2 regions of the Geobacter sp. PheSNFMC genome follow, and region 2 is predicted to be linked to the other one. Evidence: riboswitches for the same ligand, from Rfam matches in the RefSeq annotation. Region 2 holds a riboswitch; the other holds the start of a gene.
The links. Region 2 has a riboswitch for cobalamin ahead of cobU (bifunctional adenosylcobinamide kinase/adenosylcobinamide-phosphate guanylyltransferase). Riboswitches for the same ligand answer to the same signal wherever they lie in the genome.
Positions count from the first base shown of each region.

Region 1: it holds a riboswitch for cobalamin, as region 2 does, so the genes downstream of both, AC6CDK_RS17260 (ribonucleoside triphosphate reductase) here and cobU (bifunctional adenosylcobinamide kinase/adenosylcobinamide-phosphate guanylyltransferase) in region 2, are expected to answer to the same signal.

Region 1 is NZ_JCAMRN010000106.1:124-5,567, reverse strand. Features, by position in the region: gene rfaD (ADP-glyceromanno-heptose 6-epimerase) at 1-820, opposite strand, end outside; gene AC6CDK_RS17270 (anaerobic ribonucleoside-triphosphate reductase activating protein) at 1,019-1,612, opposite strand; gene nrdD (anaerobic ribonucleoside-triphosphate reductase) at 1,744-1,917, opposite strand; gene AC6CDK_RS17260 (ribonucleoside triphosphate reductase) at 1,914-3,941, opposite strand; cobalamin riboswitch at 4,117-4,310, opposite strand; tRNA gene AC6CDK_RS17255 (tRNA-Glu) at 4,671-4,748, opposite strand; tRNA gene AC6CDK_RS17250 (tRNA-Lys) at 4,799-4,874, opposite strand; partial or broken gene AC6CDK_RS17245 (adenylosuccinate synthetase) at 4,926-5,444, opposite strand, start outside.
Region 2 is NZ_JCAMRN010000011.1:16,103-24,400, reverse strand. Features, by position in the region: gene thiC (phosphomethylpyrimidine synthase ThiC) at 1-83, opposite strand, end outside; gene AC6CDK_RS03925 (cobyrinic acid a,c-diamide synthase CobB) at 80-1,474, opposite strand; gene cobC (alpha-ribazole phosphatase) at 1,478-2,080, opposite strand; gene cobS (adenosylcobinamide-GDP ribazoletransferase) at 2,220-2,960, opposite strand; gene cobT (nicotinate-nucleotide--dimethylbenzimidazole phosphoribosyltransferase) at 2,957-4,015, opposite strand; gene cobU (bifunctional adenosylcobinamide kinase/adenosylcobinamide-phosphate guanylyltransferase) at 4,051-4,569, opposite strand; cobalamin riboswitch at 4,659-4,881, opposite strand; gene yihA (ribosome biogenesis GTP-binding protein YihA/YsxC) at 4,940-5,560, opposite strand; gene AC6CDK_RS03895 (HDOD domain-containing protein) at 5,722-6,576, shown strand; gene AC6CDK_RS03890 (flagellar protein FlaG) at 6,759-7,133, opposite strand; gene rfbF (glucose-1-phosphate cytidylyltransferase) at 7,901-8,298, shown strand, end outside.

The DNA.
Region 1 (5,444 bases), on a different contig from region 2:
CGATATATTCGATGCGGGGTGGTCTGTTCAGTGCGTTGAAGATTGCGGCGGCCAGCCGGTTCCAACTGGTGGCTTCGCCGCCGCCGATGTTGAAGATACCGTTGATGTGCGGCTTGTCCAGAAAGTGCAGTGTCATGGCGGCGGCGTCTTTCACGTAGATGAAGTCGCGTTGCTGCTCGCCATCGGCGTAATCGGAGCGATGGGACCTGAAGAGACGCAACGTACCGGTGGCAAGGATCTGTTCATACGCCTTGAGAACCAGTGAGCGCATATCCCCCTTGTGATGCTCGTTAGGACCGAAGACATTGAAGTATTTCAACCCCACCATCTTCTCCAGCAGCCCGTTGGCCCTGGCCCAGAGATCAAAGAGATGTTTGGAGTAGCCGTACATATTGAGTGGCCGCAATGAGCACAGCGCTGTCTCGTTGTCCAGGAAGCCGTGGCTGCCGTCACCGTAGGTGGCGGCGCTGGAGGCATAGATGAAGCGGATGCCGTTCGCCGCCGCATACAGGGCAAGCTGCTTGGAATAGGCAAAATTGTTTTCGATCAGATAGGAGGCGTCCCGCTCCGTGGTGGCGGAACAGGCCCCCAGGTGCAGGATCGCATCGATCCGTTCCCCGCCGAAAGCCCCATCTGCGACAATCTGCCGGAGAAAGACATCCTTCTCCAGGTAATCCCGAAACCGGAGTGCCCGAAGGTTTTTCCATTTATTTCCGGTACCGAGATGATCAACCACCAGAATATCGTCCTGGCCGCGTTGATTCAGTTCATGGACAACGGCGCTGCCTATCATGCCGGCGCCGCCGGTTACGATGAGCATGTAAAGGTGCCTTTCCGTCAGTCGACAGGTGTCCTGCGGAAAAATTCCGCTTGGTGTTACTAATATTGAAATCGTGCCACCGTCTATATCATAGAATAGTCCGCCGAACAAGGGGGGCTATTGGCTAACTTGAAAAGAGGAGCCGATACGCTTTGCATCCCTGTCCGGATGCTCCAGGCGGATATGCCGCTCAGTAGCTCAGGTCCGGGCATGAACCTGGCACGGCTGCACGATCAATTCTTCTCCCCATTTCTCCCTCACTCGCTGCCGCATCGTTTCGATCCTGCCGCCGTTCAGGAGGAACGGATCGAGGGTGGTGCGGAATTGATGTGGTACGCCGCTCCGGCACAACAGTTCCGCGCTCTGTCGGGCGGCGTCGCCGCTTCCCGGCATGGCTGTTATCAGGTGATACTCGTCAAAGGATGCCTTGATATCCATGCCGACCCAGTCCAGATATGGCAGGCAGGAGTGGAGACGCTCGGGGAAAGGCCCGGCCGTATGCAGCCCAGTTGAAAAGCCCATGTGCCGTACTTCGGCAAGAGCCGATCTCAGCCCGTGCTGCATGGTCGGCTCGCCGCCGCTGAAGACCACGGCATCCAGCAGGCCGTGCCGCTGTTCGAGGAAACGGAGCACATCTCCCCACGGCACCGTTCCAGGTTGGCCACACGTTAACAGGTGGCGGTTGTGACAGTAGCCGCAACGCCAGGGGCAGCCCTGGCAGAAGAGCACCGCCGCCAGTTTGCCGGGATAGTCGATGGTGGTAAAGGGGGTAAGGCCGCCAATGGCAAGCATGGGTGCTCCTGTTCACGTCTGATCGGATCGGTGCAGCCCGGGCGATGCACGCCGTGGCCGCCAGCCTTCGCCTGGAACGCACGGCCGCAGTTTTATCGGGTTTTGTTGTCGCAGCCGAGAAATCATAGGCTCTACGGCTTGGTCACCTCCGTCTCCCTGAAAAACCGGCGTTCAGCATATTCAGCCTGTTTGCCGGTGTTGAAGGAGGCGACCGGGCGATGATACCCCATCACCCTGGTCCAGACCTCGCACGGTTGACGCTGCTCCTGGGGAATGTCCGTATGCTGTTGCTGGTGGCTGTTCATGCTGAACCTCCTTGGTGGTTGGCTCGTCTGCGGATCAGGTCCTGATCGCAGAGGGGGCAAAACTGGTGTTCGCCGCTGAGGTAACCGTGTCTGGGGCAGATGGAGAAGGTTGGGGTAACAGTGAGATACGGCAGCCTGAACCGCTCCAGCGAACGCCGAACCAGCGTCTTGCAGGCTTCCGCACTGGAAACCCGCTCTGCCAGGTAAAGGTGCAGCACTGTGCCGCCGGTATACTTGCCCTGCAGCTCTTCCTGGCGCTTCAGCGCCTCGAACGGGTCATCGGTGAATCCTGCCGGCAGTTGGGACGAGTTGGTGTAGTAAGGCGCATCAGACGTGCCGGCCTGGATAATGCCGGGAAAGCGCTTTTTGTCCTCCCGGGCAAAGCGGTAGGTGGTCCCTTCCGCAGGGGTGGCCTCCAGGTTGTACATATGGCCGGTCTCTTCCTGAAACTCGACCATCCGCTGCCTCAGGTGATCGAGCAACCGCACCGCCAGCGCGTGTCCCGCTGGCGTGGCGATATCCTCGGAATCTGAGGTGAAATTGCGGATCATCTCATTGATGCCGTTGACCCCGATGGTGGAAAAGTGATTGCGCAGGGTACCCAGGTAGCGCTTGGTGTAGGGGAACAGACCGTTATCCATGTGGCGCTGGATTACCTTGCGCTTGATCTCCAGGCTGGTACGGCTGATTTCAAGCAACTGGTCCAGCCGCCTGAAAAGTCCCGTTTCATCTCCCCGATGCTGGTACCCCAGCCGGGCACAGTTGATGGTGGCTACACCGATGGAGCCGGTCTGCTCGGCAGAGCCGAAGAGGCCATTGCCCCGTTTCAGCAGTTCCCGCAGGTCAAGCTGAAGGCGGCAGCACATGGAACGGACCATGCTGGGCGTGAGCTCCGAGTTGATGAAGTTCTGGAAGTAAGGCAGGCCGTAACGGGCGGTCATGGCGAACAAGAACCCGGCATTCTCGCTTTCCCATGGGAAATCGGGGGTAATGTTGTAGGTTGGAATCGGGAAGGTGAAGACCCTGCCCTTTGCATCACCGCTGGTCATCACTTCGATATAGGCCCGGTTGATCAGGTCCGTTTCCGCCTGCAGTTCGCCGTAGGTGAAGGGCATCTCCGCGCCGCCGATTATCGGCACCTGACCCTTCAGGTCCTCCGGGCAGGTCCAGTCGAAGGTGAGATTTGTGAAGGGGGTCTGGGTTCCCCAGCGGGACGGAACGTTCAGGTTGAAGATCAGTTCCTGGATGTGCTGCCTGACCTCTTCGTAGGAGAGCCGGTCCTTGCGGATGAAGGGAGCCATGTAGGTGTCGAAGGAGCTGAAGGCCTGGGCGCCGGCCCATTCGTTTTGCAGGGTGCCGAGAAAGTTGACGATCTGTCCGATGGCGCTGGACATATGTTTTGGAGGAGATGCCTCGACCTTGCCCGGTACGCCGTTGAACCCTTCGGCGAGGAGCATGCGCAGGGACCAACCGGCGCAGTAGCCGGAGAGCATATCCAGGTCGTGGATGTGGATGCTCCCGTCCCGATGGGCCTCGCCGATTTCCGGAGGATAGACGTGATTGAGCCAGTAATTGGCCGTCACCTTGCCGGCAACGTTGAGGATCAATCCGCCAAGGGAATACCCCTGGTTGGCGTTGGCGCTGACCCGCCAGTCGGACTGGTCCAGATATTCGTTGACCGATGCGGAGACATCCACCACGGTTTTCTTGTCCTGACGGAGCTTGGTGCGCTGCTCCCGGTAGACCGCATAGGCCCGCATGGTGGCGAAGTGGTTGGCCGAGATCAGGGCCTGTTCCACCACGTCCTGGATGTGCTCAACGTGGGGCGGGGTTTCGGGGAAACGGTGCCGCAGCACTTTGATCACCTGTCGGCTGAGGAGCCCGGCCTCGTCCCCGTCGAGTTCACCACTGGCTCGTCCGGCCTTGAGAATGGCGGCTTGGATCCTGGATTCGTCGAAGGAGGCGCGGGTTCCGTCACGCTTGATGACAGCGGTGGGAAGTGAGGAAACTGAGGTATGGTGCATTGTGGGGACTCCCTTGCTCCAGGGGTCCGGTGAGTAGTGAAAGAGGCGAGAAGGGACAAAAAAGTCCGCATGTGCCGAAGCACCATGCGGACTTTCCGTGTTCAAAGCCCTTCTGTTCCATAGTCCACGCACTCCCGGTTCCCGGGGAGCTGCTGCCGATAACAATCGGCAGGTACTGTGGTTGAAATCGACGGCAGGTCTTCTGGCTTGCGAATCATCCTCCGGGCGCCTTCCCGGCCATTCGGCCAGTGGCATGTCGCCCTTCGTCCTCGCTTACAGCGGCGGGTCCGCGGGGGAATCGCTCGTTCACCGAGCTGCACCCCTCTTCCCTATCAAGCCCGTGCGGGCACCGTGATTGGCTATTCAATTGTTATAAGGTTACCAGATGTTGTGTCGGATTAATATCATGGGCCCATATGTGGAGTCAAGGCATAATGTAAGTTGCTGTCATGCGCGCGGGGCAACGAGCTACCGTATCGCCCGCTCAGAATCCTTGCGGCGTCAGGAGCTGTATGATGATCATCTGGTGATAAACAGGTCGGAACTTGCACTAGCCACAGGCTTTTCAACGGATGAAGGGTCATCCTTTCGCACCTTGGACGAGGACGGCATAACTGCCAGGAGAAGGGAGTGCAAGGTGGAGCTGGGAGTGCTGCCGACGCTGGATCGCGATGGACTACAGTTAAGAAAAAAGCCCTTCCGCGCGGAGTGGAAGGGCTTTCATCATGTTGGCGTCCCCTGGGGGATTTGAACCCCCGTCGCCGCCGTGAAAGGGCGGTGTCCTGGGCCGGGCTAGACGAAGGGGACGAAGGGAAAAGAACCCGGTCGAATGTTCGGCCGGGTTCTTTGTGTGTGGTTGGTGAGCCGCGTTGGGATCGAACCAACGACCACCTGATTAAAAGTCAGGTGCTCTACCATCTGAGCTAGCGGCTCGCAAAGAGAAGACAACTTTTATCAGACTCCTTGTTGCCGGTCAAGCATTTTTTATGCTTTATCCAGAAACGGGTTGCTGATGATGATGGTCTGGTCCCGTCGCGGCCCGATGGAGACGAGGACGATGGGGCAGCCAATCAGTTGCTCGAGTCGCTTCACGTAGCTTTTCGCCTTCTCGGGCAGTTCCTCGAAGGTGCGCGCCCCGCTGATGTCGCTCATCCAGCCCGGCAGTTCCTCGTAGACCGGTTCGCACTTTTCGAACACGGCGAGGTTGGCGGGGAGGTCGGTCAGGGGCTTGCCTTCGAAGGTGTAGCCGGTGCAGACTTTGATGGTCTCGAAATCGTTCAGGACGTCGAGCTTTGTCAGTGCCACGCCGGTGAGGCCGTTGACCCGTACCGCGTAGCGGACCACCATGGCGTCGAACCAGCCGCAGCGGCGCGGCCGTCCGGTGGTTGCGCCGAATTCATGGCCGACCTGGCGCAGTTTCTCGCCATCGGCGTCAAGAAGCTCCGTGGGGACCGGGCCGCTGCCGACCCGCGTGACATAGGCCTTGGATATGCCGATGATCTC
Region 2 (8,298 bases):
GGGGAGACGTGCTCCTCCACGGCCACGGCCGCCATCTGGGGGGTAATGATGCCCTCGCGGGCCTGTTCGATCTGGGTTTTCACGCACTGCTCCTTGTGGCGTATGATCTGCAGCGTGCCACGAACGACGCGGCCAGTTCCGGGTTGCTCCCGAAGTGGAGGTGGAGGTAGGAGGCAAGACAGTTGCGGTAACGGTATCCTTCCATTCCCAGGTCAACCGGGCCCCGGCGGACCCGGTAGGCACGCTCCACGTCGGCGGGCATCTCTTCCATCTCCGAGTAGTGGAACTCGTGCCCCCGGGCCAGGGTGCCGGCGGGGCCGATGATGGTATCCGCCGCCAGTTCAACCTCGCGATAGCCGAGGGCCTTGCGGCGGGGAAGCATCCGGGTGGTCACCGGGAATATCCCCACGAACTCGTGGAGCGACTCCGGCGTCCCGGCGCCGTCCACCACCCCGCGCGTCAGGTAGATGAAACCGCCGCACTCGGCATAGACCGGCATCCCCCCGTTCACGGCCCGGGCCAGGGACTCCTTCATCCCGGCGTTGGCCGCCAGGGCATCGGCAAAGACCTCGGGGTAGCCGCCCGGCAGGTAGACCCCGGCCACGTCGTCCGGCAGGCGTTCGTCCCGCAGGGGAGAGAAGGTGACGATCTCGGCGCCGGCGCGGCGCAGCAGACAGAGGTTGTCCTCGTAGACGAAGCAAAAGGCCTCGTCCCGGGCAACCGCCAGCCGCACCGGTCCCGCCGGGGTCCGGCAGGGAATCGGCTCCGCGCGGGGCACGGGCGCGTCCAGGGGGTTGGCCGCCCCCCAGAGCAGCCCCAGGTCCACCCGGTCGCGGATCACTTCCACCAGGTGATCCAGGAACTCGTCCGACAGGGGATGCTCCTCAGCCGTGAAAAGCCCCAGGTGGCGCGCGGGGATGTGCAGCCCGTCGTCCCGGGGGATGCAGCCGAACACCTTCAGCTCCGGCAGGGCCTGGGCCATCGCCTCACGGAGGATGCGCTCGTGGCTGTCGCCAGCCACGTTATTGAAGATGACCCCGACCACCCGCACCGAGGGGTCGAATTCGGCGAAACCCTTGAGGATGGCGGCGGCGCTGCGGGCCAGTCCCCGGGCGTCCACCACCAGAACCACCGGCGCGCCGGTCAGCCGGGCCACCTGGGCCGTGCTCCCCTCGTCGGCGGTCCCGCCGAACCCGTCGAAGAGTCCCATGACTCCCTCGATGATGGCCATGTCGGCGTTGAGGGCGTGGTGGGCAAAGGATGCCCGGACAAACTCGGGGGGACAGATCCAGCCGTCCAGGTTGGCCGAGGGGAGGCCCGTCACCAGCCGGTGGTAGCCCGGGTCGATGAAGTCGGGGCCCACCTTGAAGGGCGCCACGGTAAGGCCGCGCCGCCGGAAGCACTCCATGATGCCCACGGTGATGGTTGTCTTGCCGGAGCCGCTGTGCGGGGCGGCGATAACGATCGATTTCATGGTTTACCCGTTCACCAGCTTCACCACTGCACGGCCGTCCTCGAAGTAGTCGATGATGTTCATGCAGCAGTAGGTCTGCTCTATGGAAAAGAGGTTGGCCAGGGGCGCGCCGATGGCCTCCAGGAGAATGATCCGATTCACGCCGCCGTGGGCCACCACCAGGACGTCTTCCCCCCGATGCCGCTCCACGATGGCATTGACCGCGGGCATGACCCGGGCCCGGACGTCCAGCAGGTTCTCCCCCCCCGGCACCCGGTAGCCTTCCAGGTCGTTGAGCCGCGCCTGCCAATGGTGGGGATAGCGGTCCTGGAGCTCCTGCCAGCTCTTCGCCTCCCATTCGCCCATGCAGATTTCCCGCAGTTCCGGGTGGCGCTGCGGCTGAACGTTCAGGTGGGCGGCCAGGGACTCGGCCCCCCAGACGCAGCGGGTAAGGTCGCTGGTATAGCAGGCGGCGATCCGAACCCCGTCGAACCGCTTGCGGAGCTCCAGATACTGGGCCTTGCCCCGCTCGGAGAGGCCCACGTCGTTGTGTCCGTTGTAGCGGGGGACGCCGGCCCCCTCCACTTCGCCGTGACGGATGAGATAGATGCGTGTTTTGCGTGTCATGTTCCGTTCCTGAGAGGGAAATATCCCTGTTGTTCGTAGTCGGGCAGCCTCACGGCATGCCCCTGTTTCATATTCCTGCGCGGGTGCTCCTGGGAAGGAATCACGGGGAGCATGGAAGGAACGCACCCGTACGGGACTGTCAGATCCGCTGCAAAGCCAGGATGGCCAGCAGGCAGAGGATCTCGTTCAGTTCGCTGGCACAGCCGATGACATCACCGGTGACCCCGCCGAGATGCCGGTGGAACCACCACCGGAACCCGCCGGTGAAGAGAACGGACGCGGCGAGTAGGGCCATGCCCGGCGGGCCAAGCAGCACCCAGGCTGCAACGGCCATGATCGTGCCGGCCGCCACCAGGTGGAACACCCCGGCTCCGGCGATGAAGGCGGCGCCGAGGCCGTCCTGCCGGGCGCGGTTGGCGCCCACGGTCATCTGCACCTGGGCGTAGCGGGCCACGGCGGGAAAAAGCAAGAGCGCCTGACGCTTCAAGTCGTCCGGCACCGCCAGGAGAGCCTGGTACTTGAGCGCCAGCCCGAGCACGAGCCCCACCACCCCCACGGCACCCACCCGGGAATCCTTCATGACTGCCAGGAAACGCTCCCTGCCGCCACGGGCCGCCAGCCCGTCGCAGACATCGGCCAGGCCGTCCAGGTGCAGCGCGCCGGTTACCCCGGCCAGCAGCGCCACCAGCAAAAGATCGCTGACCGACCGCGGCAACACCGCCGCCAGGAGCATGTCGGCCCCGGCCAGCAGTGCTCCCAGGGTGAGCCCCGCCAGGGGGAAGAAGGCCATGGAGCGTCCCAGGGCACGTTCGTCCCAGCGCAGCCGGAACGGCAGCGGGACAACGGTCAGGAACTGAAGGGCAATGAAATAGAGTCTCAATAGTCCCCTTCCGCTACACCCGCTTCCTCGAAGGTGGCCATTTCCGTCAAAATCCTGACCCCAGCTTCGATGAGTCCCATGGCCAGGGCACCGCCGGTCCCCTCGCCGAGGCGCATCTGGAGGTCCAGGATCGGTGCGGCGCCGATGCGGTCGAGCATGGCCCGGTGCCCCACTTCCACCGACTGGTGGGCCGCAAAGAGGTAATCCCGCACATGGGGATTGAGCTCGCAGGCCACCAGAGCCCCGGCCGTGGAGATGAAGCCGTCCACCACCACGGGCAGCCGGTTTGCGGCGCAGCCGAGGATCAGGCCGGCGATGCCGGCGATCTCCAGTCCTCCGACTTTTGCCAGCACATCGATGGGATCTTTCGGATCGGGTTGGTTCAGGGCCAGCCCCGCCTCGATGACCCGGACCTTGTTGGCAAGGGCCCCATCGCCGATGCCGGTCCCCCGGTGGGTCACCGCCGGGACCGGCAGCCCCGAGAACGCGGCGATGATGGCAGCCGACGGCGTGGTATTGCCGATGCCCATCTCGCCGGTGCCGACCAGGGCGACCCCCTCCTGCTTAGCCTCGTTCGCCAAGCCGATCCCCACCTCCAGGGCAGCCACCGCCTCCTCCCGGGTCATGGCCGGGCCCTGGGCGAAATTGCGGGTGCCCCGGGCAACCTTCCGGACGATGAGGCCGGGGGTGTCGCCGAAATCGTGATCGACCCCGATGTCGACCACCCGCACCTGGGCTCCCACGTGGCGGGCGAGCACGTTGATCCCTGCACCGCCCTTCAGGAAGTTGTAGACCATCTGGGGGGTCACTTCCCGGGGAAAGGCCGACACGCCCTCGTCGGTCACGCCATGATCGCCGGCAAAGGTGAAGACCACCTTCTTCTCCGTATCGGGCGCAAGGCTGCCGGTGATGGCCGCCATACGCCGGGCGAACTCCTCCAGTCGTCCCAGGGAGCCGACGGGCTTGGTTTTGTTGTCGAGCCGCGCCTGGGCCTGGGCCATGAGTTCGGCATCTACGGGACATATTTTTGACAGGGCTTCGGTCAGCAGCGTCATGCAGTACCTCGTCTTTCAGGATTGTCTTTCAGGATTCATTTGAGGCGCAGCGGGAGTCCGCTGAACGTCACGTAGACTTCGTCGGCCGCGGCGGCGATCCGCTCGTTGGCCTCGCCGGCCAGGTCACGGAACTGCCGCGCCAGCCGGTTCTCCGGCACGATCCCCATGCCCACCTCGTTGGATACGATGATGAGCGGGGTCCGGAGGGAAGGGAATGTCCGCGTCAATGTTTCGACTTCATCGAGCACACGGGCTGGATCGTCCAGGGAAAAGAGGAGATTGGAGAGCCAGAGGGTGACGCAATCCACGAGAACCGCGGCAAACCGGCCGTCCTGGGCCGCCAGGGCCTCGGCCAGGGCCAGGGGTTCTTCGATGGTGGTCCAGGCATCGCCGCGGCGCGCCCGGTGCCGGGCGATCCGTTCGGCCATTTCCCCGTCGCCGGCAGAGCCGGTGGCCAGGTAGCCGAGGGGAGCACCCAACCGGGCCGCCAGTTCCTCGGCCAAGCGGCTTTTGCCGCTGCGGGCGCCGCCCGTTATGAAAATGATCTGTGCCATGAATGAAAAACCCCGCCTCCTGACAAGGGGGCGGGGCTCGAATACCGTGGCTGAATTGACGATGGCTTCGGCACCTCTTCCTCGGAGGCCGCTGCTCATGCGTTCGGGCAGGTTTCCTGGCTCACGGATCAATTTACTCGCCGCGCCTTCCCGGAAGAAGACGTATTTCACGCCTTCACATCAACAAGGACTCCAGTGGCATTGCTGCGGCTTTCATCACCGTTCACAGTTGCGGGACAGCAAGGGATTCTCACCCTTTTCCCTTTTACCTTCCACCGTGGGAGTGGAAGCACCTGAACGCTTGAAATATTCGATTGTTCAAAGACTTGTAGCAGAGCGGGCTGTAAAAGTCAACGCCCTTGGCGACCGGTCATTCCGGAGCGCCCTCCTCTGCCTGCGGGTGTTCTTCGGCCATGATCGCCTCGATCCGCGCCCAGATGGCGTCGCGTCCCTCGCGGGAAAGGGCGGAGAAGAAAGCCGTCTCGTCCGGGGCCAGGCCGAGAGTCCGGCTGATCAGGGCCGCCTGCTTGGCCCGCTCGTTCTTCGAGACCTTGTCGCACTTGGTGATGACCACCAGCACCGGGATGTCGTAGGCCCGCAGCCACTGGAGCATGAGCCGGTCCTCCTCGGCCGGCGTCCGGCGGACATCCACGATCAGCACCACGCAGGCGAGGCAGGAGCGTCCCGCAAGGTAGGTCTCGACCATGGGGCCCCACTGCTTTTTCACCTCCGGCGGGACACGGGCGAACCCGTAGCCCGGAAGGTCAACCAGCATCAGGCCGCCATTCACCCGAAAGAAGTTGATGAGCTGGGTGCGCCCCGGCGTGGAACTGGTCCGGACCAGGCTCTTGCGGTTCACGAGCACGTTGATGAGTGACGATTTTCCGACATTGGATCGCCCCACAAAGGCGATCTCGGGAAGGTCGCCGGGCGGGTAGTGCTCAGGCCTCGTGCCGCTCGTGACAAATTCCGCGCTCGTGATATTCACCATGGATCCCCCTGAAATGCTGGCTGCCCGTGCGACAATAGCACCTCGGCCCTCCCAATGCAATCAGTGGCGACAACCGGTCGCACGTCACACTTTAGGCAAGAAAATTGCATGTTATTCTGAACATTTGTCGTCCGCAGCTGCTTACCCCGAACAGGTGCCCCATGAACAAGGAACTGGAAACCCTCATTCTCTCCGCCGTGGACCTGCCGACCATCCCGCTCGTCGCCACCAAGGTCATCGAAATGATCGAGCAGGAGGACGTGACGATCGAGAAGATCGCCCAGGCGGTCTCAGCCGATCCAGCCGTAGCCGCACGCATCCTCAAACTCTCCAACTCGGCCTACTATGGCTGTCAGCGCCAGATCAACACCCTGTCCGGAGCAATCATGCTCCTTGGGTTCAGGACCCTGAAAAGCCTGGTGGTGGCCGCGTCCCTCAAGCAGATATGCAAACGCTTCGGCCTGACGGAGAAAATGCTCTGGGAACATGCCGTGGGCGCCGCCATCGCCGCACGGATCATCAGCGCCAACGGCAAGTTCGTCAACGAAGAGACGGCGTTTCTGGCCGGGCTGTTCCACGACATCGGCAAGACCATCATGAACGACCTGGATCCTTCGAAATACCAGCAGGTAATGATGCGCTGCTACAATGAGGGGCTGCCGTTCGAGGGCGTGGAGCGGAGCATCTACTCCTTTTCCCATGCCGAGGTGGGAGCACTCGTCATCCGCAAGTGGAACTTCCCGGAGACCCTTTCCGCGGCGGTCATGCACCACCACGACTTTCCCAACCCAGGGCTGTCGGACCAGTACGAGCTTTTTCTGACCGCCACCACCTGCCTGGCAGACAAGTTCTGCAAGAAACTCGGCATCGGCGAGCGCCACCCGGACGACGAGCTCGATCTGGGAAAAACGCCGGAGGCGCATCTACTCGGCTACACGCCCGAGGCTCTCCAGCGTGACGTGACACTGTTCGCCCAGACTTACGAGGAGAACAAGAATTTTTTCATCAGCGACTGAGCGCTGCCGCGGGCAGGGGCATACCAGACACAAGAAGACGCGCGGCTCTCTGCCGCGCGTCTCTGTGTTTCAGTCAACACCCGATTATCGCGGCACCCAGCCGGCAGACGGAATGCACCACCCCGGCGCGCGCCCCGGCCCCCTGGCGGCACGTTGCCGCCACATGCGGCGATCAGCTCATATCAGGCCTTTTCCCGGATGATCAGCCCCTTGAGCTCGTCGAGGACTTTGGCGATCTTGAGGATTTCCTCGGCGGGAATCTGCCGGATCACCTCGCCGTTTTCCCGTGCCAGGACCTTGACGACCGTTCTGTTGGTGTCCTTGTCCACGGAAAATTCAAGATCGCGGCTGACCGACTCGATGAACGCATTGATCCGTTCAGCCGCCTCCTTGACCCGTTCCTCTTCGCTCTTGCCCTTGTCCTTCTCGGGCTCGCGGGTCTGCTCCACGGGCCGTTGAGCATGTTTCCCCTCTCCATCCTGCCGCGACTTGGCCACAATTGCCGGAACAACCGCAACCGCGGATGGTCCTGTCCCACTGGTGGCTTCGATATTCATGGCATCTCTCCCTGAGAATATAACACTCCCTATGACCACATATCGGAATGCCGCAGGGAAACTTTAGAAAAAAACGTCTAACCCGGGAAAAACCCTCTGCAGTCCCGGCATCCATGAAGCTGGACCGATACCCAATTCCAGGAATTAACACATGTCTATGGATTCATAGCGTAAAAGGCTGGCCCTCGAACACGCGGCGCACTCGCCCCTCCCACCGGACTTATCATCTTGTTTTTCAACGTGGAACGTACTATCACGCTTACACCCGAGGGCTCGAACAGCACCGGAAGCTTCGATGGAGAGCGCGACCTCCCTCCCCCCGCCACGGGCACATGAGTCAAAGCACTGACATACAAACATGAACGATGCCTGGGCGTGGGACGCCGCCGGACTGACAAAGGAAACGCAGCAGGTTGCTGCCTGGGTCAAGTGTGCCGGATCAGGATGTGCGACAGGATCCTATACCTGGGTCGCAAGCGATGGCTCTGAATGCAATCTCCCAGGTCAACAGCACCAATGCCCGAGGCTCTCTTCACGGCCTCGATCATATTCGCTCCATCATCTGCCATCCAAACTACGCATGGTCGTGGAAACAACCGCATGGCGCGCAACGCTCAGACGCCACAATGAGTCAACTTTCCGTCCTCCCACCCCCCCACTCAAAACATCTCGATATTTCAACATATTTTCCGCATGGCATTACAGTTGCTATCTAGCTTCCAGCAATTATCCCATGGGAGACATTTCATCTAAGGTCGGGAGCTGTCATGAAAGTCGTGATCTTTGCCGGAGGCCTGGGAACAAGGATTTCCGAGGAATCCTACCTGAAACCGAAGCCGATGATTGAAATCGGCGAGAAGCCAATTCTTTGGCACCTCATGAAAATCTACGAGACCCAGGGGTTCAACGAATTCATCATATGCCTCGGATACAAAGGATTCATGATCAAGCAGTACTTCATGAATTACTACCTCTACAATTCCGACGTTACCTTCAACCTGCAGACCAACAGTTTCGAGATTCATCAAACCAATACGGAAAAATTCCGTGTCACGTTGGTTGAAACGGGACTCAATACTCTCACCGCCGGGCGGCTCAAGAGAGTCAGGCAGTACGTGGGCAAAGAAGAATTTCTCCTCACCTATGGCGATGGCTTGGCCGACGT